DNA from 4 places in the Klebsiella quasipneumoniae subsp. quasipneumoniae genome. Region 1 is predicted to be linked to each of the others. Evidence: predicted binding sites of a transcription regulator. Region 1 holds the regulator's gene; each other region holds the start of a gene.
The links. Region 1 encodes PurR, which represses purine synthesis genes. Its sites were predicted from a motif close to CANGCAAACGTTTGCNTG; they were not measured.
Positions count from the first base shown of each region.

Region 2: the regulator PurR is predicted to act here: its motif matches at 3,483-3,500, upstream of LGM20_RS00500 (nucleobase:cation symporter-2 family protein).
Region 3: the regulator PurR is predicted to act here: its motif matches at 2,146-2,163, upstream of gcvT (glycine cleavage system aminomethyltransferase GcvT).
Region 4: the regulator PurR is predicted to act here: its motif matches at 3,250-3,267, upstream of pyrD (quinone-dependent dihydroorotate dehydrogenase).

Region 1 is NZ_CP084876.1:2,290,383-2,298,262, forward strand. It holds gene punC (purine nucleoside transporter PunC) at 1-96, opposite strand, end outside; gene punR (DNA-binding transcriptional activator PunR) at 209-1,120, shown strand; gene purR (HTH-type transcriptional repressor PurR) at 1,139-2,164, opposite strand; gene cydH (cytochrome bd-I oxidase subunit CydH) at 2,457-2,549, shown strand; gene LGM20_RS11135 (MFS transporter) at 2,717-3,886, shown strand; gene sodB (superoxide dismutase [Fe]) at 3,946-4,527, opposite strand; gene LGM20_RS11145 (helix-turn-helix domain-containing protein) at 5,009-5,494, shown strand; gene LGM20_RS11150 (C40 family peptidase) at 5,449-6,321, opposite strand; gene LGM20_RS11155 (Grx4 family monothiol glutaredoxin) at 6,662-7,009, shown strand; gene rnt (ribonuclease T) at 7,057-7,704, opposite strand; gene gloA (lactoylglutathione lyase) at 7,839-7,880, opposite strand, start outside.
Region 2 is NZ_CP084876.1:96,419-104,298, forward strand. It holds gene LGM20_RS00495 (AsmA family protein) at 173-1,888, opposite strand; gene LGM20_RS00500 (nucleobase:cation symporter-2 family protein) at 2,040-3,431, opposite strand; gene gltS (sodium/glutamate symporter) at 3,715-4,917, shown strand; gene glpK (glycerol kinase GlpK) at 5,138-6,649, opposite strand; gene LGM20_RS00515 (MIP/aquaporin family protein) at 6,671-7,522, opposite strand.
Region 3 is NZ_CP084876.1:818,959-826,838, forward strand. It holds gene ubiH (2-octaprenyl-6-methoxyphenyl hydroxylase) at 1-618, shown strand, start outside; gene ubiI (FAD-dependent 2-octaprenylphenol hydroxylase) at 629-1,831, shown strand; gene gcvT (glycine cleavage system aminomethyltransferase GcvT) at 2,254-3,348, shown strand; gene gcvH (glycine cleavage system protein GcvH) at 3,373-3,762, shown strand; gene gcvP (aminomethyl-transferring glycine dehydrogenase) at 3,908-6,781, shown strand; gene LGM20_RS04120 (SDR family oxidoreductase) at 6,843-7,586, shown strand; gene LGM20_RS04125 (protein disulfide oxidoreductase) at 7,703-7,880, opposite strand, start outside.
Region 4 is NZ_CP084876.1:3,426,575-3,434,454, forward strand. It holds gene rlmKL (bifunctional 23S rRNA (guanine(2069)-N(7))-methyltransferase RlmK/23S rRNA (guanine(2445)-N(2))-methyltransferase RlmL) at 1-227, opposite strand, end outside; gene LGM20_RS16665 (YcbX family protein) at 327-1,436, shown strand; gene zapC (cell division protein ZapC) at 1,433-1,975, opposite strand; gene pyrD (quinone-dependent dihydroorotate dehydrogenase) at 2,145-3,155, opposite strand; gene ssuE (NADPH-dependent FMN reductase) at 3,404-3,979, shown strand; gene LGM20_RS16685 (sulfonate ABC transporter substrate-binding protein) at 3,972-4,934, shown strand; gene ssuD (FMNH2-dependent alkanesulfonate monooxygenase) at 4,931-6,076, shown strand; gene ssuC (aliphatic sulfonate ABC transporter permease SsuC) at 6,087-6,878, shown strand; gene ssuB (aliphatic sulfonates ABC transporter ATP-binding protein) at 6,875-7,648, shown strand; gene pepN (aminopeptidase N) at 7,746-7,880, opposite strand, start outside.

The DNA.
Region 1 (7,880 bases):
GGCGGCAAATGCCGGCAGGTACATATCGGTGGCCAGAAAGCCCAGCACGCTCAGGCCGGCCAGCCAGACTAAAAATCCTTTCCCAGGTTGTGACATAACGTTCTCATTTTTGGAGTACAGGTACGATGCCGCAGAGTGTAGGGAGTGCATTGTGGCTTGTGAAACGCTAATATTTGTCACATGCATTCAAAAATTTTGCAGGCAGAAAATGTGGTCTGAATACTCTCTGGAAGTGGTTGATGCCGTCGCCCGTAACGGCAGCTTTAGCGCGGCGGCGCAGGAGCTCCATCGGGTGCCTTCCGCCGTCAGCTATACCGTGCGTCAGCTCGAAGAGTGGCTGGCCGTCCCGTTGTTTGAGCGCCGTCATCGTGATGTGGAGCTGACCCCCGCCGGGGTCTGGTTTTTACAGGAAGGGCGCTCTGTTATCAAAAAAATGCAGATCACCCGCCAGCAGTGCCAGCAAATTGCCAACGGCTGGCGCGGGCAGTTGTCGATCGCGGTGGACGATATCGTGAAACCCGCGCGGATGCGCCAGATGATCGTGGATTTCTATCGCCATTTTCCCGACGTCGAGCTGATCGTTTTTCAGGAAGTGTTCAATGGCGTATGGGATGCGCTGGCCGACGGCCGCGTGGAGCTGGCGATTGGCGCAACGCGCTCTATTCCGGTTGGGGGCCGCTATGCGTTCCGCGATATGGGGATGCTGAGCTGGGACTGCGTGGTGGCGAGCGATCACCCGCTGGCGAAGATGGCGGGGCCGCTGAGCGACGATGTCCTGCGCAACTGGCCGTCGCTGGTGCGGGAAGATACCTCGCGTTCGTTGCCCAAACGGACAACGTGGCTGCTGGATAACCAGAAGAGGGTGGTGGTCCCCGACTGGGAATCGTCGGCTACCTGTCTGTCGGCAGGGCTCTGCGTCGGCATGGTGCCAAGCCATTTCGCCCGGCCATGGGTGGATCGCGGCGAGTGGACCGCGCTGGCGCTGGAAAATCCGTTTCCGGATGCGGCCTGCTGTCTGACCTGGCAGCAGAATGATGCTTCGCCGGCGTTAAACTGGATGCTGGACTACCTGGGGGACAGCGACACGCTGAATCGGGAGTGGCTGCGGGCGCCGGAGTGATCCGCGCCCGCCAGTGCTTTAGCGACGATAGTCGACAAACGGGCCATCCGCCACCGAGCGGCGTTCGACCAGCCGAGGGTGCACTTCAATAGACTGCGACTCTTCGCGCTTGTTGACGATACGATCCAACAGCATATTGAACGCGGCTTCACCCAGCGAATCTTTCGGCTGATGAATGGTGGTTAACGCCGGGCTGAAATAGCGGGCGTTGCGCACATTATCATAACCGATCAGCGAAATGTCCTGCGGCACGCGCAGCCCCATTTCATCCGCGGCGCAGATAGCGCCCATCGCCATAATGTCGCCGCCGCAGAAGACCGCCGTTGGACGGTGTTGTTGGCTCAGGATCTGCTGCATGGCGCGGTAGCCGGACTCCGGCTCGAAGTCGCCCTGTACAATCCAGTTTTCCGGCACGCTGATATGCGCCTCTTTCATCGCCTGCATGAAGCCGGCCAGTCGCCCCGCGCCGGTGTTGCGCTCCAGCGGGCCCGGGATCACGCCGATTTCGCGGTGACCGCGTTCAATCAGGTAACGTCCGGCGATATACCCGCCCTGGAAGGCGTTATCGATTACCGCATCGGTAAAGTCGGCTTTTGCTTCGCCCCAGTCCATCACCACCATCGGAATATGGCGATACTCTTCCAGCATGCTCAGGACGGAGTCCGGGTATTCGGAACACATCACCAGCAGACCGTCGACGCGTTTTTGCGCCATCATCGACAGATAGGCCCGCTGTTTTTCCGGGTCGTTCCAGGCGTTGCCGAGGATCAGGGTATAGCCCTTCTGGAAGCAGCTCTTTTCAACGGACTCAATGATTTCAGCGAAATAGGCGGCTTCGCTACTGGTCGCCAGCAGGCCAATCGATTTTGTATGATTGACTTTCAGGCTGCGGGCCACGGCGCTCGGCGAGTAGTGCAGCTCTTTAATCGCCGCCCATACCGCATTGCGCGTCTCTTCGGCAACGAAACGGGTTTTGTTAATTACATGTGATACAGTTGTAGTGGAAACGTTTGCGCGCTTCGCTACATCTTTAATAGTTGCCATTACATCTCACTCCATGCCTTGACCTGATCGCCTGATCATCGATACGTAAACGTTTGCCTACACACACCCTGAATACAATTTTCAACATTGCATCACGTCGGGAAAACGACACAGAACGACAGGAAGGGGTCAATGGCCGATACGCTTTTAAATTAGCGTGGGATTTTGTCCGATCTTGGGGCAAAGTGGAAGAGCAAAAATGTGCATCGCCCTAAATCCCGGAAGATTTTTGCGATTTTTTGTGCAAAAATGAGCAAGCTCACTTTTGGTGTGGGGATAACAAGAGGGAAAAATGATGGATACCAATTTAAAGTTTTCGCTGATCACCACGATTATTGCCCTCGGCGTGATCGTCGCATTCAGCCTGACCGCCATACTGCACTAATGTTCCGATGAGGGAGGAGCGCGGCCTCCTCCCCGTATCCCGCCATTATTATCAATTCTGCAAAAATCTTTTGTCATTTCGTTCACTTTTGTTTTTTTGTGATTGATGTCATGCTTTTGACTTCTGATGTTATGCCGTCCTCCCTGACGGTCTGATGGAGTCATTGAATGAAAATCAACTTTCCTTTACTCGCGCTGGCGATCGGCGCCTTTGGCATCGGGACCACCGAGTTCTCCCCGATGGGATTGCTGCCGGTGATTGCCAAGGGCGTGGACGTCTCGATACCGGTAGCGGGAATGCTGATCAGTGCGTATGCCATCGGCGTCATGGTCGGCGCGCCGCTGATGACCCTGCTGCTGTCCCATCGCGCCCGACGCAATGCGCTGATTTTTCTGATGGGGATCTTCACCGTCGGCAACCTGCTGTCATCCATTGCGCCGGATTACACCACGCTGCTGCTGTCGCGCATTATTACCAGCCTCAATCACGGCGCCTTTTTTGGCCTGGGGTCGGTGGTGGCGGCCAGCGTGGTGCCCAAGCACAAGCAGGCCAGCGCGGTGGCCACCATGTTTATGGGCCTCACCATCGCTAATATCGGCGGCGTGCCTGCCGCGACCTGGCTTGGAGAAACCATCGGCTGGCGGATGTCCTTCCTCGCCACCGCGGGGTTAGGCCTGCTGGCGATGGTGAGCCTGTGGTTCTCCCTGCCGAAGGGCAGCGCGGGCGAGCGGCCGGATGTCAAACAAGAGCTTTCGGTCCTGTTACGGCCGCAGGTGCTTTCTGCCTTACTGACCACCGTGCTGGGCGCCGGGGCGATGTTTACGCTGTATACCTACATTTCGCCGGTACTGAATACGCTGACCCATGCTTCATCGCTGTTTATCACCGCGATGCTGGTGCTGATTGGTGTTGGTTTTTCGCTGGGCAACTATCTGGGCGGCAAATTCGCCGACCGGTCGGTCTCCCGCACGCTGAAAGGCTTTCTACTGCTGCTGATGGCGATCATGCTGGCGATACCGCTGCTGGCGCAATCCCAGGCGGGTGCGGCTATCAGTATGATCGTCTGGGGCGCAGCCACCTTTGCGGTAGTGCCGCCGCTGCAGATGCGAGTGATGCGCGTGGCGCATGAGGCGCCGGGTCTCTCTTCTTCGGTGAATATCGGGGCGTTCAACCTGGGCAACGCGCTGGGCGCCGCCGCCGGCGGAGCGGTGATCTCCGGCGGACTGGGATATGCGTTTGTGCCGGTGATGGGCGCGATTATTGCCGGTCTGGCGCTGCTGCTGGTCTGGTTTAGCGGACGAGCGCAGCCGGAGGAGGCCTTTGCCAGCCAGTCATAAACGGTGGGGAAGGGTGTAAAAAAAACCGCAGCAGGGGTCACTCTGCTGCGGTTTGTCGTTTATGCGGCCAGGTTAGCGGCAACAAACTTCCAGTTAACCAGCGCCCAGAAGTGGTCCAGATAGCTTGGACGGGCGTTGCGGTAGTCGATGTAGTAAGCATGTTCCCAGACGTCAACGGTCAGCAGCGGCTTCGCGTCGGTGGTCAGCGGGGTACCCGCGTTGCTGGTGGAGACGATAGCCAGGCTGCCGTCGGCATTTTTAACCAGCCAGGTCCAGCCAGCGCCAAAGTTTTTCGCCGCGGCGTCGGTAAATTTGGCCTTAAACTCTGCGAAGCTGCCGAAGGATTTGGCAATCGCGGCCGCCAGCTCGCCTTCCGGTTCGCCGCCGGCGTTCGGCGCCAGGCAGTTCCAGTAGAAGGTGTGGTTCCAGACCTGCGCCGCGTTGTTGAAAACGCCGCCTTCAGAGGTGCGCACGATCTCTTCGAGCGATTGACCTTCGAACGCGGTGCCTTTGATCAGGTTGTTGAGGTTAGTGACATACGCCTGGTGGTGTTTACCGTAGTGGTATTCCAGGGTTTCTGCGGAAATGTGCGGCGCCAGGGCGTCTTTTGCATATGGTAATGCAGGTAATTCAAACGACATTGCTACTCTCCTTATAACTTTTTTGTTTTATCTCACATTGACAAGATGAGGTTTTCACCTGAATCGCGTTCTGACCGCCCGACGCTGTCGCGTCCCGGGCCTGTTATTGTATTGAGAATGTTAACATTTGCCGCAGGCAGTGAAAAGCCTTACAACGATAAAGGCTATTATCGCCGGCGCAACTGCCGAAGGCTTAACCGTTTTCTGCGGAGCGGCGCGTTAAGACGCCCGCAGATGTTGCAAAAATGTATAAGTAAAAGGAGGCTGGGTCTCCAGCCTCTCGCCGCGATGGTTAATTTCTCATCAGGCCATCTGAAGACCCCCGCAGCGCAAACGACTGAGTGAAAATAATCATTTTAAATCAAATGATTAATGACGATATGCTTTCAGGTAATCGCCGCTATGCCAATAATTCATTGTCTATTTTGATATTTGTATGACAAATATAGCCACCGGCAGCAATTTCCACAGGATGGCTACGATGGCAAAAACAGATGAAGTGGTAAGCCCGAAAATGATCCCGGTCGTGCAGGGGATCGTTGACTGGATCGAAGCACATATTTTTGACACCCTGCCGGTGAGGGCGGTAGCGAAAAAGTCCGGCTACTCGCACTGGTATTTCCAGCGGCAATTCGCCATGGTGACCGGCTGCACGCTGGCGAGCTACGTCAGCCGCCGGAAGATGACCATCGCGACAATCTACTTAACGCAGACCGAGGCCTCCATGCAGAGTATTTCCCAACGTCTGGGGTACGACGGGCAGGCGGCGTTCTGCCGCACCTTTCACCGTCACTTTGGCATGTCGCCCACCCGCTATCGTCGGGAAGCGCCGGTCACAGAGGCGAATATGCAGTTTCCCCTGACGGTGGGGGCGGAGAACGCGCAGGTGAAGAGGGCTGCCGCCGTAGCGGCAGACCGGGATCAGCGAATGGTTTTCGGGGTCATGACGCGACGGGCGCCGACGTAATGACGTACCCAGTAATCTTCGCTCAGGGAGGTGATTTGAATATCGCGCCCCGTGCGCGGGGACTGAATGAATTTCCCGTTGCCTACGTAAACGCCAACGTGGTCGGCAGTGCCGCGTCCGCGGGTGCGGAAGAAGACCAGGTCGCCGCTCTGCAGTTCGTCACGATCGACCGGACGCGCATCGCGCAGGTGGTACATTTCATTGGCGGTACGCGGGATATGAATCTTGACCAGGTCTTTGTAGGCGTAATAGACCAGCCCGCTGCAGTCGAACCCGGTGCGCGGCGAGGTGCCGCCCCAGCGATACGGTTTACCCAGCTGGCCCATCAGTTTGTTCATGGCGGTACTCTGCGCTTTTTGCACCCGGACTTTATGCGCGTCGGCGATCGTCAGATTCGCTTCGCTGGCCTCGGGTTTACAGCGTTTTTTATAGCCCTTACGCACCACGCATTTGCTTTTGACGCTGTTCAGCGCCAGGGTCGGCTCGGCGCTGGCGGCCACCGTTTTTGCGCACTGCTTTTTATACCCTTTACGCAGCACGCATTTTTTCGTGGCGCCGGCGGCCTGACGATGAAGCGCGGTTTGGCTTGCTGCGGTAGAGCGGGTAGGGAGCCGGGTGCTCGAGGATTTTTTACTGGTGGTTTTAGCGGTGGTTTTACTTTTTTGACTGGTTGTTTTTTTCTTGCGCTCTGAGCCGCTTTTCGCGGGCAACGCCTTCGGCGAGGCGGAGGCGTGCGTATGCCCTGAAGCCTGAGCCAGTGGCGTGAATGAGATAGATGTGAACAGTAATGCACAGAGCGATATCGCGATTTTGTTTAGCCGCGCCACTGAGCAATCCCCTGATTAATTACAGACATGTACAAATGCCTGACGATGAATGACAAACCGGAACGATTCTAAAGCATAAAAACCCGGAAAGTTAATATTCTTTTGTATCAAAAATGTCGATTGGTTAACGATTGCAAGAAAACGCGTCAGACATTGACCGCCTCGCACAGAAAATGCGCAACGCGCGCCTGCCCGTGACGGCAAAATGATATTTTTAAGGCAACTTCGCGCAACAGAAGATAAAATATGAATAGTGAAAAAAATGTTATTATCGGTCCTGCCCTCGGGACGCTACAATGACAAGTTACTGCCGTAGAAAGAAGTTTAAGGAAGCACGACAATGAGCTCGACTTTAGAAAAGATCCAACGCCAAATCGCTGAAAACCCGATCCTGCTGTACATGAAAGGTTCGCCGAAGCTGCCAAGCTGCGGTTTCTCCGCTCAGGCCGTTCAGGCGCTGTCCGCCTGTGGCGAACGTTTTGCTTACGTTGATATCCTGCAGAACCCGGATATCCGCGCCGAGCTGCCAAAATATGCCAACTGGCCGACCTTCCCGCAGCTGTGGGTGGACGGTGAACTGGTGGGCGGCTGCGATATCGTCATCGAGATGTACCAGCGCGGTGAACTGCAGCAGCTGATCAAAGAGACAGCGGCGAAATACCACACTGACGAGCCGAAAGCGGAATAATTACCGCGGTCAGTAAAAAAGCGACTTCCTGGAAGTCGCTTTTTTTATCACTCCGGCGTCGCCACCGGCAGCGGCCAGCCGCCCAGACGCTTCCAGCGGTTCACTATCTCGCAAAACAGCTGTGCCGTCTGCTCGGTATCGTAGAGGGCGGAGTGGGCTTGCGCGCCGTCGAACGGCATACCCGCGGCAATACAAGCTTTCGACAATACCGTCTGGCCCAGCGCCAGCCCGCTCAGCGCGGCGGTGTCGAAGGTGACAAACGGATGGAACGGGTTGCGTTTTAGCCCCGCCCGTTCGGCGGCGGTCATGGTGAAGCTGTGGTCAAATGTGGCGTTGTGCGCCACCATGATAGCCCGACTGCAGTCGCTCTCTTTCATCCCTTTGCGTACCATTTTGAAGATGGCATGCAGAGCGTCGTATTCGCTAACGGCGCCGCGCTCTGGATCGTGCGGGTTAATCCCGTTAAAGGCCAGCGCTTCGGGCTGAAGATTGGCGCCCTCGAAAGGTTCAACATGGAAATGCAGCGTTTCATCGGGCATCAGCCAGCCTTGCTCATCCATCTTCAACGTAATGGCGGCGATCTCCAGCAGGGCGTCGGTTTTGGCATTAAATCCTGCGGTTTCAACATCAATCACCACTGGATAAAAACCGCGGAAACGGTCGCACAGACCATTCAGTTGAGCGTTCTCGGACATCAGATTCTCTTAGCTGGAAAAAAGTAGCGCGCATTATGGCAAATTTTGCCACGGCTTGCAGCAGGCAGGGGTGAAAACAACGGGCGCCGCAGCGCCCGGGCGAACGAGGATAATAAAGTCGCTATGGTCGGGGGTTAGTTGCCCAGCCCTTTGCCGGCGTCTTTCTCTTCAATCAG
Region 2 (7,880 bases), 2.2 Mb from region 1:
CTGATATTTGAAGGGAACCAGTAGCGGTAAATAGGCACAGATAGGCGCTTATTGCACACAGGTTTCAGAATGCCTGCAGACCCTCTCCCTGACAGGGAGAGGGCGTAGCCAGAGCGGCGTTTTTGCAGAGAAGCCTTCCCTCTCCCGTGGGGGAGAGGATGATGGGATATCGCTATGGCGTGACGGGAGCGGGCGCTGGCGCGGCGGGGGCGGTATTGACCTCGCCGTTGCGCATCGTTTGCGCCACCTGCTGTTTCTCCATGTTCACGGCGCTAAGCTGTGCGTTGACCGTCGGCTTGAGCGGGGCATCGGCCTGCACGCTGCCGCTGGCGGTCAGCTGGAGATTGCCATCCCCGCTGATGGGGAGCGAAGGCCAGCCCCAGGCCTGCAGAATATTCAGCGGCACGCCGCGGCCGTTCAAGCTCAGATTGACCTGGCGCTGCGGCAGCTGGGATACCGCGGCGGTGGCCTGCAGGATACCGCGCTCGGTGAACGCGCTGAGCTCAGTGATATTGAGCGTCGACGCCGTGGCGCTCAGCTTGAGTGAAGGGCGGCGCACGTCAATTCGGTTAAAAGTCGCCGCCGCGGCGTTCAGCGTCGCGCTACCGTTCCACACCCCCCAGCTGCCGTTTTTCACCAGCTGAAGCTCGCCGCCATAGCCATCGAGAGCGGTAATTTGCCATGGGAAGGCAGGGTCCACATCGATGATCAGGTTGCGGCTGGCGCTGAATTTTTTCAGCGTCAGGCTTTGCAGCCAGGCCGGCAGCGGCGTCATCCACAGCGGCTTCCAGTTCGCCGGCAGCGTGTACTCCAGCCCGGCGAAGGCGGTGTCGTCGAGCACCAGCGCGTTACCGGCGCGCAGCCAGTTGCCGGAGGTTCGCACCATGCCGCCCTCCCAGCGCGAGGAGAACTGGCGCAGGGCAATACCCTGGGGTGAAAATTCGGCATTCACGATCGGGTCGAAAAAGTGCAGCGAGCCGTAGATAAATTCGCTGGCATTCATCGACAGCGTGCCGTCCTGGCTCTGCCAGCCGCCGTGACTGAGCGTCAGGTTGCGCAGGTTCAGGTCGAGGTCGGTTACCGCCCAGTCCGGCCCCTGCAGGCGGGCGTCGGTGATATCCAGGCGGCCAATCTGCAGAGAGGGGACCGTGGTTAAGGGCGCGAAAAAGTCGGCCAGCGAGGCGGCGCTCTGCAGTCGGATCTCATTTAGCTGAAGGTTATCCACCAGCCAGCTGCCGTCGGCGCTGCGTTTCGCATTGCCGGTTAAGGTGCCGCGGGCGACATCGGCGCCGAGGGTGGAGAGGGTGACTTCGCCCTGATCAATCTTGCCCTGAATCAGGACGTTGCTGGCTTCGACGCCGTTGAGCGTCATTGAACCCGCGCTCATCTGGATCTGCGCCGTTTTCCCCAGCACATTGCCTGCCTCCGGCGCCCATGGACTGACGCCGCCGGTGACGCGCTGCGCGCTGAGCGCCCAGCCGGTTTCCGGACTATTGAAAGCCATATTGCGCAACATCAGCCGGTCGGCAGCGAACGGCAGGTCGGCAGAGTGGGGGGACAGATTCAGGGTACCGTCGTTAAGGACAATCTCATCCGCATGCAGCGGGTCGCTAAACTGGCGGGTGCTGAAGCCAATATCGACCGTTTTCGCCACCAGGGTTGCCGGCTTGCCTTCCCGGCCAAAGGTGACGTTTTGCAACTGCACATGCAGAGGGGAGGAGAAATCATGATCCATCGCATCGAAGGAGACCTGCCAGCCGGTGCCATTGCTGAGCCAGGCGCTGGCCTGGCGGGCGCCCCAGTGGGTTTGCAGCAGGAACCACGCGCCAACCATGACGAGCAGCAGAGCGACTAGCAGCCAGAGAATCAGCTTTCCAAGAAATTTCATGGTCTTCCATTCTGTGAGATGCACATAACCGTGTTATGCCCGATTTAGGCGCACTTCTCAAGGCAGGCGTGGTTTATTTCCGTGACGGAGCAGGCGGTGGAGGACAACAGGGGGGCGTCCCGGCCGATGGCACGACCGGGGGCGCGTTAAATCAGGCTTTTTCCGGCGGGAAAATTAAATTCAGAACAATCGCCGTGATACCGCCGGCGGCGATGCCGGAGGAGAGCAGATTCTTCAGCCAGTCCGGCGCGAACTGCAGGATCAACGGCTGTTGCGACACGCCGAGGCCCACCGCCAGCGACAGGGCGATAATCAGGATCGCCCGGCGATTCAGCGGCTCGCGGGAGACGATGCGCACGCCGGACGCGGCGATGGTGCCGAACATCACCAGCGTGGCGCCGCCGAGCACCGGCTCAGGGATATGCTGTACGAAACCGCTCACCGCCGGGAACAGCCCGAGGACGATCAGCATCAGCGCTACCACAAAGCCGACGTAGCGGCTGGCGACGCCGGTCAGCTGGATCACGCCGTTGTTCTGGCCGAAGCAGGAGTTCGGGAAGGTGTTGAAGACCGCGGAAACAAAGGAGTTGAGGCCGTTAGCCAGCACGCCGCCTTTCAGGCGTTTCATATACAGCGGACCGGAGACCGGCTGCTCGGAGACATCGGAGGTGGCGGTGATATCGCCGATGGTTTCCAGGGAGGTGATCATAAACACCAGCATCAGCGGCAGCAGGAGGCTCCAGTCGATGCCGAGGCCATAGTACAGCGGCGTCGGAACGGTGATGAGGCTGCTGTTGGTCGGGGCGGTGTTGGCCGGCAGCATATCGAGGAACCACGCCGCCAGATAGCCCGCCGCCATGGCAATCACCAGCGAAGCGATGCGCAAATAGGGATTACGCTGGCGGTTGAGAATGATGATCAGCGCCAGCACGATGCCCGCCAGCAGCAGGTTCTTCGGCGCGCCGAAGGTGTGGTCGGCCATCGCCGCGTAGCCGCCGCCGATGGAGGTCAATCCGACCTGAATCAGCGACAGGCCGATAATCATCACCACCACGCCGGAGACCAGCGGGGTAATGATGCGGCGCGCCAGATGCAGGACGCGGGAGAGGACCATTTCCGTGCAGCTGGCCAGCATCAGGGTGCCGAACAGGGCGGCCATCATTGTCGGGACGTCGGCGCCGCCGGTTTTCAGCGCGGTGCCGCCCATGATGAGCGGGGCGACAAAGTTGAAGCTGGTGCCCTGGATGGAGAGCAGTCCGGAACCGACCGGGCCCCAGGCTTTGATCTGAATAATGGAGGCCACGCCCGAGGCGAACAGCGACATGCTGATGATATGTTGGGTATCTTGCGCCGGGAGACCGAGAGCCTGGCAGATTAACAGCGCCGGGGTGATCACCGCGACAAACATCGCCAGCAGGTGCTGGAAGGCGGCGAACAGGGTTTGCGGTAGCGGTGGGCGATCTTCGAGGCGGTAGATTAATTCGCTGGCTGGTTTATGCGCAACCGGTTGCGCATTTTCTGACTCTGCGGTGTTAACGGACATCACAAGCAATCCCAAGGTGGCAAAGCGGGAATTTTATCGGACTGTAGACCAAAAGCAAACGTTTGCCAGCGATTGCCCATAAAAATTTATGCCGTGAATATGCGCAACGAGATAATTAACATTTTGTATGCTAAATCGCATCATTCAGGATACAAAATATGTTTTCCTGTCATTTTTTCCGCCGTTCTGCGTAAAATCCCCCTCTGACTCCTCATGATGAGAAGCTAAAGACACCAGGAATATCGTCGCGTGTGAATGGATCATGCGCCATAAGGAGCTTTTTATGTTTCATCTCGATACCTTATCGACGCTCGTTGCCGCAACGCTTGTGCTGTTACTCGGCAGAAAACTCGTCCAAACCGTTCCCCTCCTCAAGCAATACACCATTCCTGAACCTGTTGCCGGCGGTCTGCTGGTGGCGCTGGCGCTGCTGGTGCTGAAAAAAAGTATGGATATCGAAATTGATTTCGATATGAGCCTCAAAGATCCGCTGATGCTGGCGTTCTTCGCCACCATCGGGCTAAACGCCAACCTCGCCAGCCTGCGGGCGGGCGGCAAGGTGCTGGGTACCTTTCTGATTGTGGTGGTTGGTCTGCTGCTGCTGCAGAACGCTCTCGGTATCGGCATGGCGAAGCTGCTGGGGCTGGATCCGCTGATGGGGCTGCTGGCCGGCACTATCACCCTTTCCGGCGGCCACGGCACCGGCGCGGCGTGGAGCAAGCTGTTCATTGAGCGCTATGGCTTTGCCAATGCCACGGAGGTGGCGATGGCCTGCGCGACCTTCGGCCTGGTGCTCGGCGGTCTGATCGGCGGCCCGGTGGCGCGTTACCTGGTGAAGCACTCTTCCTCTCCTGACGGGACGCCGGACGATCAGGTGGCGCCGACCGCCTTTGAAAAGCCGGACGTGGGGCGGGTGATCACGTCGCTGGTGCTGATCGAGAGTATCGCCCTGATCGCCATCTGTCTGACGCTGGGCAAGGTGGTTGCGCAACTGCTGGCGGGCAGCGTCTTTGAGCTGCCGACCTTCGTCTGCGTGCTGTTTATCGGCGTGATCCTTAGCAACAGCCTGGCGCTGGCGGGGTTGTATCGGGTGTTCGATCGCGCGGTGTCAGTGCTGGGCAACGTCAGCCTGTCGCTGTTCCTCGCCATGGCGCTGATGAGCCTCAAACTGTGGGAGTTGGCCTCCCTGGCGCTGCCGATGATTATTATCCTGGCGGTCCAGGCGTTGGCGATGGCGCTGTATGCGGTGTTCGTCACCTACCGGATGATGGGCAAAAACTACGATGCCGCGGTGCTGGCGGCGGGCCACTGTGGGTTTGGTCTGGGGGCAACGCCGACGGCGATTGCCAATATGCAGGCGATTACCGACCGTTTTGGCCCGTCGCACATGGCCTTCCTGGTGGTGCCGATGGTGGGGGCGTTCTTTATCGATATCGTCAACGCGCTGGTGATTAAGCTGTTTCTGCTGCTGCCGGTGTTTGGCTGATAAAAACCCGGAGGCGGTGCGCTACCTGATTATGTGGTCTGCGGGCTGTGTAGCCCGGGTAAGGCGTTTACGCCGCAACCCGGGGATACCCCGGGATTTATGCGCTGGCGCGGCTTCTCCCCGGCTCGCGCTGCGCTTAGCCGGGCTACGGGGTGTGCGGCCTGCTGGTTGTATCCCGGCCAAGGCGTTTACGCCGCCAGCCGGGAATACCTCAACAATCTTACGCTTCGTCGTGCTCTTCCCACGCCAGGGCGCGTTTCACCGCTTTCTTCCAGCCGCTGTAGCGATAGTTGCGCTCGGTGGTTTCAATGCCCGGGCGGAATTCGCGCTCAATCACCGCTTTCTCCTGCAGCTCATCAAGGTTCTGCCAGAAGCCGACCGCCAGCCCGGCCAGATAGGCGGCGCCCAGGGCTGTGACTTCGCGCACTTCCGGACGCTCCACACGGGTGCCGAGGATATCGGACTGGAACTGCATCAGGAAGTTGTTGGCCACCGCGCCGCCGTCCACGCGCAGGGCGTGCAGACGGATACCGGAGTCAGCCTGCATTGCTTCCAGCACGTCGCGGGTCTGATAGGCGATGGACTCCAGCGTCGCACGGATAATGTGGTTCGAGTTCACGCCGCGGGTGAGGCCGAAAATCGCGCCGCGGGCATACGGGTCCCAGTAGGGCGCGCCAAGACCGGTGAACGCGGGCACGACATACACGCCGTTGGTGTCCTTCACTTTGGTGGCGAAGTACTCGGAGTCGAACGCATCGCTGATGAGCTTCATCTCGTCGCGCAGCCACTGAATGGAGGCGCCAGCCATAAACACCGCCCCTTCCAGAGCGTAGTTCACCTCGCCGCGCGGACCGCAGGCGATGGTGGTCAGCAAACCGTGAGTGGAGGTCACCGCTTTTTCGCCGGTGTTCATCAGCATAAAGCAGCCGGTGCCATAGGTATTTTTCGCCATCCCTTCCTTGACGCACAGCTGGCCGAACAGGGCCGCCTGCTGGTCACCGGCGATCCCGGCGATAGGAATACGGGTCCCGCCTTTACCACCGATGTTGGTCTGGCCGTACACTTCGGACGACTTGCGCACTTCCGGCAGCATGGCGCGCGGAATATCCAGCGCGTCGAGCATCTTGTCGTCCCAGTCCAGGTCGTGGATGTTGAACAGCATGGTGCGCGAGGCGTTGGTGTAGTCGGTGACGTGCACGCGACCCTGGGTCATCTTCCAGATAAGCCAGGTGTCCACGGTGCCAAACAGCAGCTCACCGCGCTTCGCACGCTCACGGGAACCTTCGACATGGTCGAGGATCCATTTCACCTTGGTGCCGGAGAAGTAGGGGTCCACCACCAGGCCAGTGGCCTTGCGGATATACTCCTCCATCCCGTCACGCTTGAGCTGCTCGCAGATCTCTGCGGTGCGGCGGCACTGCCAGACGATGGCGTTATAGATCGGTTTGCCGGTCTCACGCTCCCACACCACCACGGTCTCACGCTGGTTGGTGATACCGATGGCCGCGATCTGATCGGAGTTGATATCCGCTTTGGCCAGCGCTTCGACCAGCGTCGAGCTTTGGGACGCCCAGATTTCCATCGGGTCGTGTTCGACCCAGCCTGGCTTAGGATAAATTTGTTCGAATTCTCGCTGGGAGACGCTGACGATATTGGCATCATGATCCATCACAACGGCCCGGGAGCTGGTAGTGCCCTGGTCAAGCGCAACGATATATTTTTTGTCGGTCATAGTCGGTGTCCCGTAGTCAGATTACAGCGAAGCTTTATGTTGAGTGGTGGAAGAGGAGGGGCTCTGTTGCTCTTCGTCCACGCAGGTGTCGCAAGGCAGGTGGCGGCCAATCAGCTTACGATAGCTGAACGCGCCCAGCGCCGCGCCGACCACCGGTGCGCACAGCGGCACCAGGAAATAAGGTATATCTTTGCCGCCGGTGAAGGCGACATCACCCCAGCCGGCCAGCCAGGCGAAGGCTTTCGGGCCGATATCACGCGCCGGGTTCATGGCGAAGCCGGTCAGCGGGCCCATGGAGGCGCCAATCACCGCGATCAGCAGGCCGATAAGAAGCGGCGCCAGCGGGCCGCGCGGCACGCCGTTGCCATCGTCGGTCAGCGCCAGGATGACGCCCATCAGGATAGCGGTAATCACCATCTCTACCGCGAAGGCCTGCACAAAATTGATATGCGGGTTCGGGTAAGTGGAGAAGATGCCAGCCAGATCAAGGCTTTCCACGCTGCCGCGTACCATATGGTGGGTGGTTTCATAATCGAGGAAAAGATTGTAATAAAGCCCGTAAACTAATGCCGCAGCGCAAAAGGCGCCAGCGAATTGCGAAATAATAAAAGGAACCACTTTGCGGCCATCGAAGCAGGCGAACAGCCAGAGCGCGATGGTCACCGCAGGGTTAAGGTGCGCACCGGATACCCCGGCGGTCAGGTAGATCGCCATGGCGACGCCCAGACCCCAGATGATGCTGATTTCCCATTGTCCGAAGCTGGCTCCCGCGACCTTGAGCGCAGCCACGCACCCAACGCCGAAAAAGATCAACAACCCGGTACCGAGGAACTCTGCGATGCACTGGCCTTTTAAGGTTGATGTTTGGCTCATAATCGAATCCTGAAGCGTGGTGATGATTATTGTATGTAGGGTGGTCACAGACGACCATATTGCCATGTAGGCATAGTGTTAATTTATCGTTAACGAGCAAAAACGAGAAATATCGAACTTCAAATGTGTGTACCACGTCAAGAAAATGAGCGTTTTCGCGCCATTTGCGCGCATTGAGCGCGCTGCCGGAGCGTTTCACCTCGCATTTTGTTAACCATAAAATTAACAATGGCTCATGAAGTACGAGCGAACTGCGCTGAAAGTACCAGGTAAAGACTGAAAAGTGTTGCAAACCGCAATCTGCGCGGCTTGCCGCTGGACAGGGGAGGCGGGGATTCATACAATCGACGATAACACC
Region 3 (7,880 bases), 1.5 Mb from region 1:
GCCAACGTAAGCACCGCGCTGCCCCACGAAGGCCGCGCTTTCGAACGTTTTACCGAGCATGGCCCGCTGGCGATGCTGCCGATGTCGCAAGGGCGCTGCTCGCTGGTGTGGTGTCATCCGCAGTCGCGCCGCGACGAGGTGCTGAGCTGGTCTGACGAACGCTTTTGTCAGGAGCTGCAGCAGGCGTTCGGCTGGCGTTTGGGGCGCATTACCCACGCCGGGAAGCGCAGCGTCTATCCGTTGGCCCTCACCACCGCCAGCCGCGCGGTGTCGCACCGCCTGGCGCTGGTCGGTAACGCGGCGCAGACGCTGCACCCGATTGCCGGGCAGGGCTTTAATCTCGGCCTGCGCGATGTGATGAGTCTGGCGGAGCTGCTCGCTGACGCCCATCTCAGCGGCGAAGATGTCGGCCATTATCCGCTGCTGTGTCGCTATCAGGCGCGCAGAACAGGGGATAAAGCCGCCACCATCGGCGTGACCGATGGGCTGGTGCATCTGTTTGCCAACCGTTGGGCGCCGCTGGTGGCGGGGCGCAATGTCGGTCTGATGGCCATGGAATTATTTACCCCGGCGCGCGATGCGCTGGCGCAGCGTACCCTCGGTTGGGTTCCCCGTTAAGGAGTAGAACGTGCAAAGTGTTGATGTTGCCATTGTTGGCGGTGGAATGGTGGGGCTGGCGGTAGCCTGCGGTTTACAGGGCAGCGGCCTGCGCGTCGCGGTGCTGGAGAAAGCGGAGCCGCAGCCGCTGGCCGCCGATGCGCCGCCGGCGCTGCGCGTGTCGGCAATAAACGCCGCCAGCGAAAAGCTGCTGACGAAGCTGGACGTCTGGCGCGAGATCGTTGCCCGACGCGCCAGCTGCTATCACGGAATGGAAGTGTGGGACAAAGACAGCTTCGGCCGCATTAGCTTTGATGACCAGAGCATGGGCTTCAGCCATCTGGGCCATATTATTGAAAACGCCGTGGTGCATTATGCGCTGTGGCAGAAGGCGCAGCGCTGCGCCGACGTCACCCTGCTGGCACCTGCGCAACTGCAGCAGGTGGCGTGGGGCGAAAATGAGGCCTTTCTCAGCCTGCAGGACGGCAGCATGCTCACCGCGCGTCTGGTGATCGGCGCCGATGGGGCGAATTCGTGGCTGCGCAATAAAGCCGATATTCCGCTGACCTTCTGGGATTACCATCATCACGCGCTGGTGGCGACTATCCGTACCGCTGAGCCACATCAGGCGGTGGCGCGCCAGGTATTTCATGGCGACGGGATCCTCGCCTTCCTGCCGCTCTGCGATCCGCACCTGTGCTCGATCGTCTGGTCGCTGTCGCCGGCGGAGGCGCAGCGGATGCAGGAGGCTGATGAAGCCACCTTTAACCAGGCGTTAAATATCGCCTTCGATAATGGCCTTGGCCTCTGCCAGTTGGAAAGCGCACGTGAAGTCTTCCCGCTGACCGGCCGCTATGCCCGCCAGTTCGCCGCCCACCGCCTGGCGCTGGTCGGCGATGCCGCGCATACCATCCACCCGCTGGCCGGGCAGGGCGTCAACCTCGGCTTTATGGATGCCGCCGAGCTTATCGACGAACTGAAGCGTCTGCACGCCCAGGGCAAAGATATCGGCCAGCATCTTTATCTGCGCCGCTACGAGCGCAGCCGCAAGCACAGCGCCGCGCTGATGCTGGCGGGTATGCAGGGCTTCCGCGACATGTTTTCCGGTAGCCATCCGGCGAAGAAGTTCCTCCGCGACATGGGGCTGAAACTGGCCGATACGCTGCCGGGCGTGAAACCGCAGCTGATTCGCCAGGCGATGGGCCTTAACGATCTGCCTGCCTGGTTACGTTAACCGCGTCACACTTCTTTCACCCGGCCTGCACGCCGGGTTTTCCCCCTCATTTGAAATATTCTAATTTCACCTCTTTTTTCGCATTAGATTTATTAATGCGTCCTTTTTTTTGTTAAAGAAATTAGGGCTATAAAATCGCACAAAACACCATCATTACCTAATTAGAGTCGCGGTATTGTTAATTTTATGTGGCGTAAATCGCTTTTTTCCAGTCAATAACTCTGTAGGCTTTTCGGCGGATTTTAGTCATAAGCTAATGTGATGCCCTGAATGAGCTTATGGTTTAGCGCCGGGTTCGGTGGTAAGTTCAGGCAAAAGAGAACGTTTGCGTCGGTGTCCGTCAGCGATGCCGACGCCCCATTTCGTGGCGAAAAATCGCCGACAATCTCGTGGCTGGTTCCGTTTTATTCGATGAGGAAAAGATGGCTCAACAGACTCCGTTGTATGAACAACACACGCTGTGCGGCGCGCGCATGGTGGATTTCCATGGCTGGATGATGCCGCTGCATTACGGATCCCAGATTGATGAGCACCATGCGGTGCGCGGCGACGCAGGCATGTTCGATGTGTCGCATATGACCATCGTTGATTTCCACGGCAGCCGGACCAGAGAGTTCTTGCGCTATTTGCTGGCCAACGACGTGGCGAAGCTCACCACCCCGGGCAAAGCGCTCTACACCGGCATGCTGACCGCCTCCGCCGGCGTCATCGACGACCTGATTGTCTATTTCCTCTCTGAAGATTATTTCCGCCTCGTTGTTAACTCCGCCACCCGCGAAAAAGACCTCGCCTGGATTTCCGAACAAGCTGAACCTTACGGCCTTGAAATCATCGTTCGCGACGATCTGTCGCTGATCGCGGTCCAGGGGCCGCAGGCGAAAGCGAAGGCGGCGACGCTGTTCACCGACGCGCAGCGTCAGGCCGTGGAAGGTATGAAGCCGTTCTTCGGCGTGCAGGCCGGCGAGCTGTTTATCGCCACCACCGGCTATACCGGCGAAGCGGGTTATGAAATCGCCATGCCGAACGAGCAGGCGGCGGATTTCTGGCGCGGTCTGCTGGGCGCTGGCGTTAAGCCGTGCGGTCTCGGCGCGCGCGATACCCTGCGCCTGGAGGCCGGGATGAACCTGTATGGCCAGGAGATGGACGAAGGCGTCTCTCCGCTGGCGGCGAATATGGGCTGGACTATTGCCTGGGAACCGGCGGATCGTAACTTTATCGGTCGCGAAGCGCTGGAGATGCAGCGTGAAAAGGGCACCGAACAGCTGGTTGGCCTGGTGATGACCGAGAAAGGCGTCCTGCGCGGCGGCCTGCCGGTACGTTTTACCGATAGCGACGGTACTCAAAAAGAAGGCATTATCACCAGCGGCACCTTCTCGCCGACCCTGGGCTACAGTATCGCGCTGGCTCGCGTGCCGGCCGGGATAGGCGACACCGCGGTGGTGCAAATTCGTAACCGTGAAATGCCGGTAAAAGTGACTAAACCTGGTTTTGTACGCAATGGCAAAGCCATTGTGTGATTTCCCTTTTTTGGAGATGAATTGATGAGCAACGTACCAGCAGAACTGAAATACAGCAAAGAACACGAGTGGCTGCGTAAAGAAGCGGACGGCACCTATACCGTCGGGATCACCGAGCATGCGCAGGAGCTGCTGGGCGATATGGTATTCGTTGATCTGCCGGAAGTGGGCGCCACCGTTGAAGCGGGCGCCGATTGCGCGGTTGCCGAATCCGTGAAGGCGGCTTCCGATATTTATGCCCCGATCAGCGGTGAAATCGTTGCCGTTAACGAAGAGCTGAACGACTCGCCGGAACTGGTCAACAGCGACCCGTACACCGACGGCTGGATCTTCAAAATCAAAGCCAGCGATGAAGCGCAGGTTGCCGCGCTGCTGGATGCGACCGCCTATGAAGCTCTGTTAGAAGACGAATAAATACGTTTCATCCTTCACGCTGCAGGGGCGTTGGCTTCCTGCCGCGCGGACGATTTTGCGTATTCCGGCCCGGTAAGCATCAGCGTTTGCCGGGCAAACCAGTCAGACAATCACGATTCACCGCACGTTTCAGGAACCATCGCTCATGACTCAGACTTTAAGTCAGCTTGAAAACCGCGACGCCTTTATCGAACGTCACATTGGCCCGGACGCTCAGCAGCAGCAAGAGATGCTGAAGACCGTCGGCGCGGATTCGCTTAACGCCCTGATCGGCCAGATTGTGCCGCAGGATATCCAGCTGGCGACCCCACCGCAGGTGGGCGACGCGACAACCGAATTCGCCGCGCTGGCAGAGCTGAAGGCGATCGCCGGTCGCAACAAGCGCTTCAAGTCTTACATCGGCATGGGCTACACCGCCGTGCAGCTGCCGCCGGTTATTCAGCGCAACATGCTGGAAAATCCGGGCTGGTATACCGCCTATACCCCTTACCAGCCGGAAGTCTCCCAGGGCCGTCTGGAATCGCTGCTCAACTTCCAGCAGGTTACGCTGGATCTCACCGGGCTGGATATTGCTTCCGCTTCGCTGCTTGATGAAGCGACCGCCGCCGCCGAAGCGATGGCGATGGCCAAACGCGTCAGCAAACTGAAAAACGCCAACCGTTTCTTCGTCGCCGCCGACGTCCATCCGCAAACCCTGGACGTGGTGCGCACTCGTGCGGAAACCTTCGGTTTCGACGTGATCGTCGATGACGCTGACAAAGTGCTCGATCACCAGGATGTCTTCGGCGTGCTGCTGCAGCAGGTGGGCACCACCGGCGAAATCCACGATTACAGCAAACTGATCGCCGAGCTGAAAGCGCGCAAAGTGATTGTCAGCGTCGCTGCCGACTTTATGGCGCTGGTGCTGCTGACGGCGCCGGGCAAGCAGGGGGCGGATATCGTCTTCGGCTCCGCCCAACGCTTCGGCGTGCCGATGGGCTATGGCGGCCCGCACGCGGCCTTCTTCGCGGCGAAAGATGAATTCAAACGCTCCATGCCGGGCCGGATTATCGGCGTATCGAAAGATGCGGCGGGGAATACCGCGCTGCGCATGGCGATGCAGACTCGCGAACAGCATATCCGCCGCGAGAAAGCGAACTCCAACATTTGTACCTCGCAGGTGCTGCTGGCCAACATCGCCAGCCTGTACGCGGTATTCCACGGCCCGGCGGGTCTGAAACGTATCGCAGGCCGCATTCATCGCCTGACTGACATTCTGGCCGATGGCCTGCAAAAGAAAGGGCTGAAGCTGCGTCATGCCCACTACTTCGACACCCTGTGCGTGGAAGTGGCGGATAAAGCCGCGGTGCTGGCGCGTGCCGAAGCCCTGCAGATTAACCTGCGCAGCGATATTCACGGCGCGGTGGGCATTACGCTCGATGAAGCGACCACCCGCGAAGACGTGCTCAACCTCTTCCGCGCCATCGTCAGCGACGATCATGGTCTGGACATCGATACCCTGGATAAAGACGTGGCGCTGGACAGCCGCTCCATCCCGGCGGCGATGCTGCGCGACGATGCGATCCTCACCCATCCGGTGTTCAACCGCTACCATAGCGAGACCGAGATGATGCGCTACATGCACGCCCTGGAGCGTAAAGATCTGGCGCTGAACCAGGCGATGATCCCGCTGGGCTCCTGCACCATGAAGCTGAACGCCGCGGCGGAGATGATCCCCATCACCTGGCCGGAGTTCGCTGAGCTGCACCCGTTCTGCCCGGTAGAGCAGGCGGAAGGGTATCATCAGATGATCGCTCAGCTCTCCGACTGGCTGGTGAAACTGACCGGCTATGACGCCGTCTGCATGCAGCCGAACTCCGGCGCGCAGGGCGAATATGCTGGCCTGCTGGCGATTCGCCACTACCACGAGAGCCGCAACGAAGGCCATCGCGATATCTGCCTGATCCCAAGCTCCGCGCACGGCACCAACCCGGCTTCCGCGCAGATGGCGGGTATGCAGGTGGTGGTGGTCGCGTGCGACAAAAACGGCAACATCGATCTCGCCGACCTGCGTGAAAAAGCAGAGCAGGCGGGGGCGAATCTCTCCTGCATCATGGTCACCTATCCGTCGACCCACGGCGTATATGAAGAGACCATTCGCGAAGTGTGCGAGATCGTGCACCAGTTCGGCGGCCAGGTTTACCTTGACGGCGCCAACATGAACGCCCAGGTCGGGATCACCTCTCCGGGCTATATCGGCGCTGACGTTTCGCACCTCAACCTGCATAAAACGTTCTGCATTCCGCACGGCGGCGGCGGCCCGGGTATGGGCCCAATCGGCGTGAAAGCGCACCTGGCGCCGTTCGTGCCGGGTCACAGCGTGGTGCAGATTGAAGGGATGCTGACCCGTCAGGGCGCGGTTTCCGCTGCGCCGTTCGGCAGCGCGTCCATCCTGCCGATCAGCTGGATGTATATCCGTATGATGGGCGCGGAAGGGCTGAAGCAGGCGAGCCAGAATGCGATCCTTAACGCCAACTACATCGCTACCCGTCTGAAAGACGCCTACCCGGTGCTCTACACCGGTCGCGATGGTCGCGTGGCGCACGAATGTATTCTCGATATTCGTCCGCTGAAAGAAGAGACCGGCATTAGCGAGCTGGATATCGCCAAGCGCCTGATCGACTTTGGCTTCCATGCGCCGACCATGTCCTTCCCGGTAGCGGGTACGCTGATGGTTGAGCCGACGGAATCGGAAAGCAAGGTAGAGCTGGACCGCTTTATCGACGCGATGCTGGCGATCCGCGCGGAAATCGACCGCGTCAAAGCCGGTGAATGGCCGCTGGAAGACAACCCGCTGGTGAACGCGCCGCATACCCAGGGTGAGATCGTTGGGGAATGGAACCATCCGTACAGCCGCGAGCTGGCGGTATTCCCGGCGGGTCTGCACAACAAATACTGGCCGACGGTGAAACGCCTGGACGACGTGTACGGCGACCGTAATCTGTTCTGCTCCTGCGTGCCGATGAGCGAATATCAGTAACGTGCGGAATTAGCTATACTTTTAAAGGCGCTGCGGCGCCTTTATTTTTTGGGAGAGAAGCATGGGGATAGCACTGATTAGCGGCGCGAGCCGCGGAATAGGTCGGGCGACGGCGCTGCTGCTGGCGCAGGAAGGGTATACTGTCGCGGTCAATTATCATCACAATATTAACGCTGCCACCGAGGTGGTGAATACCATTGTTGCCGCCGGCGGCAAAGCCACGGCGCTGCGGGCGGATATCAGTGATGAAGCGCAGGTGATGGCGATGTTTGAGGCGATTGACCGCATGGGCGAGCCGCTGACGGCGCTGGTCAACAACGCCGGGATCCTCTTTACCCAGTGTACGGTGGAGAGCCTGAGCGCCGAGCGCATTAACCGCGTGCTGGCGACCAACGTGACCGGCTATTTCCTCTGCTGCCGCGAGGCGGTCAAGCGCATGGCGCATCAGCATGGCGGCAAGGGCGGGGCGATAGTTAACGTGTCGTCGGCGGCGTCGCGCCTTGGCTCGCCGGGAGAATATGTTGATTACGCCGCGTCGAAAGGGGCGGTGGATACCCTGACCACCGGGCTGGCGCTGGAGGTGGCGGCGCAGGGGATCCGGGTAAATGGCGTGCGCCCTGGGCTGATTTATACCGAGATGCACGCCTCCGGCGGCGAACCGGGGCGCGTGGATCGGGTGAAGCATTCGCTGCCGATGCGGCGCGGCGGTCAGCCGGAAGAGGTCGCTCAGGCCATTGCCTGGCTGCTGAGCGACAAAGCGTCTTATGTGACGGGCAGTTTCCTCGAACTGGCGGGCGGTAAATAACCCGCTGATGTCAATTGCCCGGCGGCGCTGCGTTTGCCGGGCATGGGGGTAAGGCGAACGGTAGGCCGGGTAAGGCGTAGCCGTCACCCGGCATAAAGTCCGGTAAAGTGGCTGGCCTACCAGGTGGCCAGCCACAGCCGCAGACGCATTCCCCAGCCGCTGGTCCAGCCGGTGGTGACCGACTTCGCCTCGCCTCGATAAATCACCACCAGCGTTGGCGTCACCCGAATGTCCCACTGCCGCGCCAGCTGGCCGCTCGGGTCATTCACCGTCGGCAGCGCCAGTTTCTTTCTG
Region 4 (7,880 bases), 1.1 Mb from region 1:
ACGCCGAGGTACAGATCCAGATCGCTGTATACGCGACACTCGCCCAGCGGCAGCATGATGCGCGAAGCCAGCCGGCTCCACATCAGGCTTTGATACAGCAGGCGCGTATCCCCCTGAAAATGGACCCCGCCCTGGACTACCTGGCAGTCCGTCGCGCCAAGCCCTTCCAGTTCAGTTTTTAACAGCTCTTCCAGCCCACGAGCCGTACTGGCAAACAGAGAATTCATATCGTCACTTTTACTTAAAGAAAATTGGTGCGCATTATAGCCAATATGTGCCCTATGTCATAAAGTTATAGGCTTATTTTTGGAACCCGGAGGCAGCGTATGGTAACGCTCTCGCGTCTTTTTATTCATCCCGTTAAATCCATGCGCGGCATGGGCCTGACCCACGCCTTTGCCGATATCAGCGGCCTGGCCTTCGATCGCCTGTTTATGGTCACCGAAACCGACGGCACCTTTATTACCGCCCGTCAGTTTCCGCAAATGGTGAAATTTATTCCGGCGCCGCTGCATGATGGCCTTCACCTGACCGCACCGGACGGCAGCAGCGCCGTGGTGCGTTTTAACGATTTCGCCCCTCAGGCCGAGCCGACAGAAGTCTGGGGCAACCATTTTACCGCCCTTATCGCGCCCGCCGCCGTTAATCAGTGGCTCAGCGGCTTTTTCAATCGCGATGTCCAGCTGCGCTGGCTGGGGCCACAGTTAACCCGCCGGGTGAAGCGCCACGATGCGGTACCGCTCTCCTTCGCCGACGGCTACCCTTACCTGCTGGCTAACGAGGCCTCGCTGCGCGACCTGCAGCAGCGCTGCCCGGCAAGCGTAAGCATAGAACAGTTTCGCCCTAATCTCGTGGTCACCGGCGCGGCGGCCTGGGATGAAGACAGCTGGAAAGTGATCCGCGTCGGCGAGGTGGTATTTGACGTCGCCAAGCCGTGCAGCCGCTGCATTTTTACCACCGTCAGTCCGGAGCGCGGGCAGAAGCATCCCAGCGGAGAGCCGCTGGAAACCTTAAAGCGCTTCCGCACCGCGCAGGATAATGGCGATGTCGACTTTGGTCAGAACCTGATAGCCCGTAACAGCGGCGTGATCCGGGTGGGGGATGAAGTGGAAATCCTCGCCCGCGGCCCGGCGAAAGCCTACGGCGCCGGCGAAAGCGACGATACCCCGGCTCCCGAGGCGCAGCAGCAGGCCACGGTTGCCATTGAATGGCAGGGTCAACAATTTACCGGCAATAACCAGCAGGTGCTGCTGGAACAACTGGAGCAACAGGGCATTCGCGTACCCTACTCGTGTCGGGCGGGGATCTGCGGCAGCTGCCGCATCCGTCTTGAAGAGGGGGAAGTGAGTCCGTTAAAGAAAAATGCGGTCGCCGGAGATGGCACCATTCTCGCCTGCAGCTGCGTGCCGAAAACGGCCCTGCGCCTGGCGCCTTAAACCGCCTGCCCCAGGCTGTAGCTGACCGCGCTTTGCGCCGGCTGCAGCCTGTCGTTCATGATTTTAATCACATCGCCCAGCTGCATAACGCGGCCGGCAAGCGTGAGACCCGGCTGGGCCAGCAGACAAAGCGCGGCGTTATCGCCCGGCTCCACCACCAGCAAATTGACCTGCTCCCCGGTATCGCTCAGCCAGACGCAGGCCGCGTCGCCGCCGCTCGGCTGCCAGTGATGGGGATGGGCGACGAAGTGCCAGCTTTTCGGCATCTGCGGTTTGAGAAAACGGATCGCGGTTAATGCGTTGAGGACTAATTCCGCCCGCTGCTCTTTCGACAACTCGAAATCGCGGCATTTTTCTTCAAAGGAGAAATAGAGCGCGGCGTCATCGACGCAGAATCCCGATGGGGCAAAAGCGTCCGGGGTCAGCATGCGCCGGGCGAAGCGCGAGCGAAATAACATGCCATTGGCCAGATCGAGCATCATGCGGTCGTGCTCTTCATCGTAATACCAACGCCAGTTATCGTCAGGTTTAATCCGCATTTTTCCCCCTGTCCCCTTTCATACGCCTCTGCAAAGTTGTTGCGACTTGCCGCAGAATATTTTCTAAAATTAAGAAAAGTCTAAAATGTTTAAATAAGCAACAGTGAGGGAATATAAAACAACCAGGGCCGGAAATAAAGCCCTGGGTGGGATTCAGAGGAGGAAAAGATTAGATGTGGGTAACAATTTCTTTAATCAGCGGCGGACCTTTAAAAATAAATCCGGAATAGATCTGCACCAGCGATGCTCCGGCGGCCATTTTTTCCCGCGCGGCAATCACGGAATCAATACCGCCCACGCCAATGATAGGCAAGCGGCCATTGAGCTCAGCAGAGAGCATACGGATAATTTCGGTACTTTTTAATTGTAATGGACGACCGCTAAGTCCGCCGGTCTCATCGCAATGTTTCATTCCCTGAACCAGAGAACGATCGAGGGTGGTATTGGTGGCAATCACGCCATCAATATTATGACGCACGAGGCTATCGGCAACCTGGATCAATTCCTCAGGCAAAAGATCCGGCGCGATCTTCACGGCGACCGGAACATATTTTTGATGCTTCTGCTGCAGCTCAAGCTGCTTATTTTTAATACCGGAGAGTAAATCATCGAGCGCTTCGCCGTATTGCAGCGTGCGCAGCCCCGGGGTATTCGGCGAGGAGATATTAATGGCGATATAGCCGGCGTAGGGATAGACTTTTTCCATACAAATCAGGTAATCATCTTTCCCGTGCTCAACCGGCGTGTCTTTATTTTTGCCGATATTGATGCCCAGCACGCCGTCAAAATGCGCCTTTTTCACGTTCTCAACCAGGTTATCGACGCCATGGTTATTAAAGCCCATGCGGTTGATCAACCCCTCGGCATCCACCAGACGGAAGATCCTTGGCTTATCGTTGCCCGGTTGCGGACGCGGCGTCACGGTGCCGATCTCAATGGATCCAAAACCCATCGCGCCCAGCGCGTCAATGCATTCCCCGTTTTTATCCAGCCCGGCCGCCAGACCCAGCGGGTTTTTAAAGGTCAGCCCCATGCAGGTGACAGGCCTGGCCGGCACCTTCTGGCGAACCAGTATTTCCAGCGGCGTCCCGGTGACACGGCGTAATTGTTGAAAGGTAACTTCATGAGCGCGCTCAGGATCGAGCTGAAAAAGGGCTTTACGAACGAAGGGGTAGTACATGAACTCTCCTGGATTCCCGGTGTGCAAACCGGGGGCGTATTATGTGCGATCTGTTGCGGAAAGGGAATTGACCTGCGACAAAAAATCCCCCATCAGCGCAAACGATTACCTCCCCGCGCGCCGTTATGCGCTTTTCGGCTATCTAACGGTGGATAAATCATTTAGGGAAAGAATGGCCCTCTGTCACACTCACTAGAAATGTTATCAATTATAGATAAATGCAAACATTTAGTTATAAGGAGAGAGAGATGCGCGTCATTACGCTTGCGGGCAGCCCGCGTTACCCTTCCCGTTCCAGCGCCCTGCTGGAATACGCCAGAGAGACGCTCACCGCCGCCGATATCGAAGTCTGCCACTGGCATCTGCAGAACTTTGCCCCGGAAGACCTCCTGTACGCTCGCTTTGACAACCCGGCGCTGCAGACGCTCAATGAGCAGCTGGCCGGGGCTGACGGACTGATCATCGCCACGCCGGTGTATAAAGCCTCGTTTTCCGGCGCCCTGAAAACGCTGCTCGACCTGCTTCCAGAGCGGGCGCTGGAGGGCAAAATCGTGCTGCCGCTGGCCACCGGCGGCACCATCGCCCACATGCTGGCGGTGGACTACGCCCTGAAGCCGGTGCTGAATGCCCTCAAGGCTCAGGAGATCCTCCATGGCGTCTTCGCTGACGACAGCCAGGTGACCGATTACCAGCACAAGCCGCAGTTTACCCCGAACCTGCAGCGGCGCCTCGATGAAGCCCTGGAGACCTTCTGGCAGGCGCTGCATCGCCCCAGCAGCCGCGCCCCGTCGTTAACGTCTCTGCGTGGGGTGGAACATGCTTAATCCTCTCCGCGCTCTGACCCTCGGCGGGCTGCTGCTGTTCTCCGCCCTGGGCCATGCCGCCCCGGCGGCGCCTGACGCCCTGCGCATCGGCTATCAGAAAGGCAGCGTCAGCATGGTGCTGGCGAAAAGCCATCAGCTGCTGGAGCAGCGCTACCCGCAAACCCATATTTCGTGGATTGAATTTCCGGCCGGTCCGCAGATGCTGGAGGCGCTGAACGTCGGCAGCATCGATATTGGCAGCACTGGCGACATTCCGCCTATCTTTGCGCAGGCGGCCGGCGCCGATCTGGTGTATATCGGTTCGGAACCGCCAAAGCCCAAAGCGGAAGTGATTCTGGTGGCGCAGGGCAGCCCGATTCATAACGTGGCTGAGCTAAAAGGGAAAAAGGTCGCTTTTCAGAAAGGCTCCAGCTCCCACAATCTGCTGCTGCGCGCCCTGCAGCTCGCAGGTTTGAAGTTTAGCGACATTCAGCCGGTCTATCTCGCCCCCGCCGATGCGCGCGCCGCCTTCCAGCAGGGCAATGTCGACGCCTGGGCGATCTGGGATCCGTATTACTCCGCCGCGCTGCTGCAGGGAGGCGCCCGGGTGCTGACCGACGGAACCGACCTGAAACAGACGGGATCCTTCTATCTCGCTTCCCGCCCTTACGCTGAACGCAATGGCGCCTTTATTGAGGGCGTACTCGATACCTTTACCCAGGCCGATGCCCTGACCCATAGCCAGCGTGCGCAAAGCATTACGCTGCTGGCAAAAACGATGGGATTACCGGAAGCGGTGATCGCCAGCTACCTGGACCATCGTCCCCCCACCTCGGTGACCCCGGTGAGCGCTGAAACCGCCGCTCGCCAGCAGCAGACGGCCGACCTGTTCTATGAGAACAAGCTGGTGCCGAAAAAAGTTGATATCCGGGCCCGCATCTGGCAGCCCGCCGCCGCACAAGGAGCGAAATCATGAGTCTGAATATGTTCTGGTTTTTACCGACCCATGGTGATGGTCGTTATCTGGGTACCGAAGAGGGAGCCCGTCCGGTCGATTACGGCTATCTGCAGCAAATCGCGCAGACGGCGGATCGGCTGGGATTCACCGGCGTACTGATCCCGACCGGGCGCTCATGTGAAGATGCCTGGCTGGTTGCGGCCTCGATGATCCCGGTAACGCAGCGGCTGAAATTTCTTGTCGCCCTGAGGCCAAGCGTGGTGTCGCCGACGGTGGCCGCGCGCCAGGCGGCGACCCTGGACCGACTGTCGAACGGCCGGGCGCTGTTCAATCTGGTCACCGGCAGCGATCCCGCCGAGCTGGCAGGCGACGGTGTCTTCCTCGACCACACCGAGCGCTATGAGGCCTCGGCTGAATTTACCCATATCTGGCGCAAGCTGATGGAGGGGGAGACTGTCACCTTTAACGGCAAGCATCAGCGCGTTCGCGACGCCAAACTGCTGTTCCCGCCGCTCCAGCAGCCGCGTCCGCCGCTCTATTTCGGCGGATCGTCTGAGGTAGCGCAGGATCTGGCCGCTGAGCAGGTCGATCTCTATCTTACCTGGGGCGAACCGCCAGCCCAGGTGGCAGAGAAGATAGCTCAGGTGCGGGAGAAAGCCGCCCGACACGGTCGCCGGGTGCGTTTTGGCATCCGCCTGCACGTGATTGTGCGGGAAACCAATGAGGAAGCCTGGCAGGCGGCGGACAGCCTTATCTCCCATCTGGATGATGAGACTATCGCCCGCGCCCAGGCGGCCTTCGCCAGAACCGACTCCGTCGGCCAGCAGCGGATGGCGGCGCTGCACAACGGTCGACGCGATAAGCTGGAAATCAGCCCCAACCTGTGGGCTGGCGTCGGTTTGGCGCGCGGCGGCGCCGGAACCGCGTTGGTGGGCGATGCCGCTACCGTTGCCGAAAGGATCAATGAATACGCCGCGCTGGGTATCGATAGCTTTATCTTCTCCGGCTATCCGCATCTGGAAGAGGCGTATCGGGTCGGCGAGCTGCTGTTCCCGCTGCTCGACGTCGCGGTGCCATCTGTTCCGCAGCCGCACAACCTGCGTCTGCAGGGGGAAGCCGTCGCCAACGAGTTTATCCCGCGTAAAGTGGCGCAGAGCTGAGGAGGCACTGATGGCAAAATCAACCCATCCCCTGTTATTACGCCTCGCCCCCTGGCTGCTGCCGGTGGGAACGGTCATTGTCTGGCAGCTGGCGTCGTCCGTCGGCTGGCTGTCGACGCGGGTGCTGCCCTCGCCGGAGGGCGTTTTGAAAGCGTTCTGGACGCTCTCGGCCAGCGGTGAGCTGTGGCAGCATCTGGCCATTAGCTCGTGGCGGGCGCTGGTCGGCTTCGCCATCGGCGGCTCCATTGGACTGGTGCTCGGCCTGATCAGCGGTCTGTCACGCTGGGGCGAGCGCCTGCTGGACACGTCGATCCAGATGCTGCGCAATGTGCCGCACCTGGCGCTGATCCCACTGGTGATCTTGTGGTTCGGCATCGATGAGACCGCCAAGATCTTCCTCGTATCGCTGGGCACCCTGTTTCCGATCTATATCAATACCTGGCACGGGATCCGCAATATCGACCGTGGGCTGGTGGAGATGGCGCGCAGCTATGGTTTATCCGGCTTTGCTCTTTTCCGTCACGTGATTTTACCCGGCGCCCTGCCCTCGATTATGGTCGGCGTGCGTTTTGCACTCGGTCTGATGTGGCTGACGCTTATTGTCGCCGAAACCATCTCGGCGAACGCCGGTATCGGCTACCTGGCGATGAATGCGCGTGAATTTCTGCAAACCGACGTGGTGGTGGTCGCCATCATTCTTTACGCCATTCTTGGCAAACTGGCCGACGTCAGCGCCCAGCTGCTGGAGCGGCTCTGGCTGCGCTGGAACCCGGCGTATCATCTTCAGGAGGCTAACGCATGAACACTGCCCGTCTGAACCCAGGTATCCCGCTGCTGCTGAACGGGGTGACTAAACGCTATGGCGACAACACCATTCTTAACGAGCTGGATCTGCATATCCCCAGCGGCCAGTTTGTGGCGGTGGTGGGCCGCAGCGGCGGCGGCAAAAGCACCCTGCTGCGCCTGCTGGCGGGCCTGGAAAAGCCGAATGCCGGCGAGCTGCTGGCAGGCGCGACGCCGCTGGCGGCGATCCAGGACGACACCCGGATGATGTTTCAGGATGCGCGCCTGCTGCCGTGGAAAACGGTGATTGATAACGTGGGGCTGGGGTTAAAAGGCGCCTGGCGCGACGCCGCCCTGCAGGCGTTGGCCAGCGTCGGACTCGAGAGCCGCGCGCAGGAGTGGCCGGCGGCGCTGTCGGGCGGGCAGAAGCAGCGCGTTGCGCTGGCCCGCGCGCTGATCCATCGCCCGCGCCTGCTGCTGCTGGACGAGCCGCTGGGGGCGCTGGACGCCCTCACCCGTCTGGAGATGCAGGAGCTGATCGTCTCCCTGTGGCAGGAGCATGGCTTTACGGTCCTGCTGGTGACCCACGACGTCAGCGAAGCCGTGGCGATGGCCGACCGGGTGCTGTTGATTGAAGAGAAGAAGATCGGTCTCGATTTGAACGTGGATATTCCGCGACCGCGGCGCACCGGTTCGGCGAAGCTGGCCGAGCTGGAGGCGGAGGTGCTGGATCGGGTGATGAAACGCGGCAAGAGCGAGAGCGCACCGCGTTTGTTTAGTCATGGCTAACTAACGTCCCCGGCCCGCGCTTCGCTCGGCCGGGCTACCAAATCGCACAGCGCTGTAGCCCCGGTAAGCGAGAGCGCAACCGGGGATTTTGCCACCGTTACGCCAGCGCCTTACTGATTTTCTCGTACAGATCGCCTGAGAGATCCTTCAGCCCCTTCAGCTGCTCCAGCGCGGCGCGCATCAGCGCCTGGCGTTTCTCATCATAACGCTTCAGACGAATCAACGGCTCAAT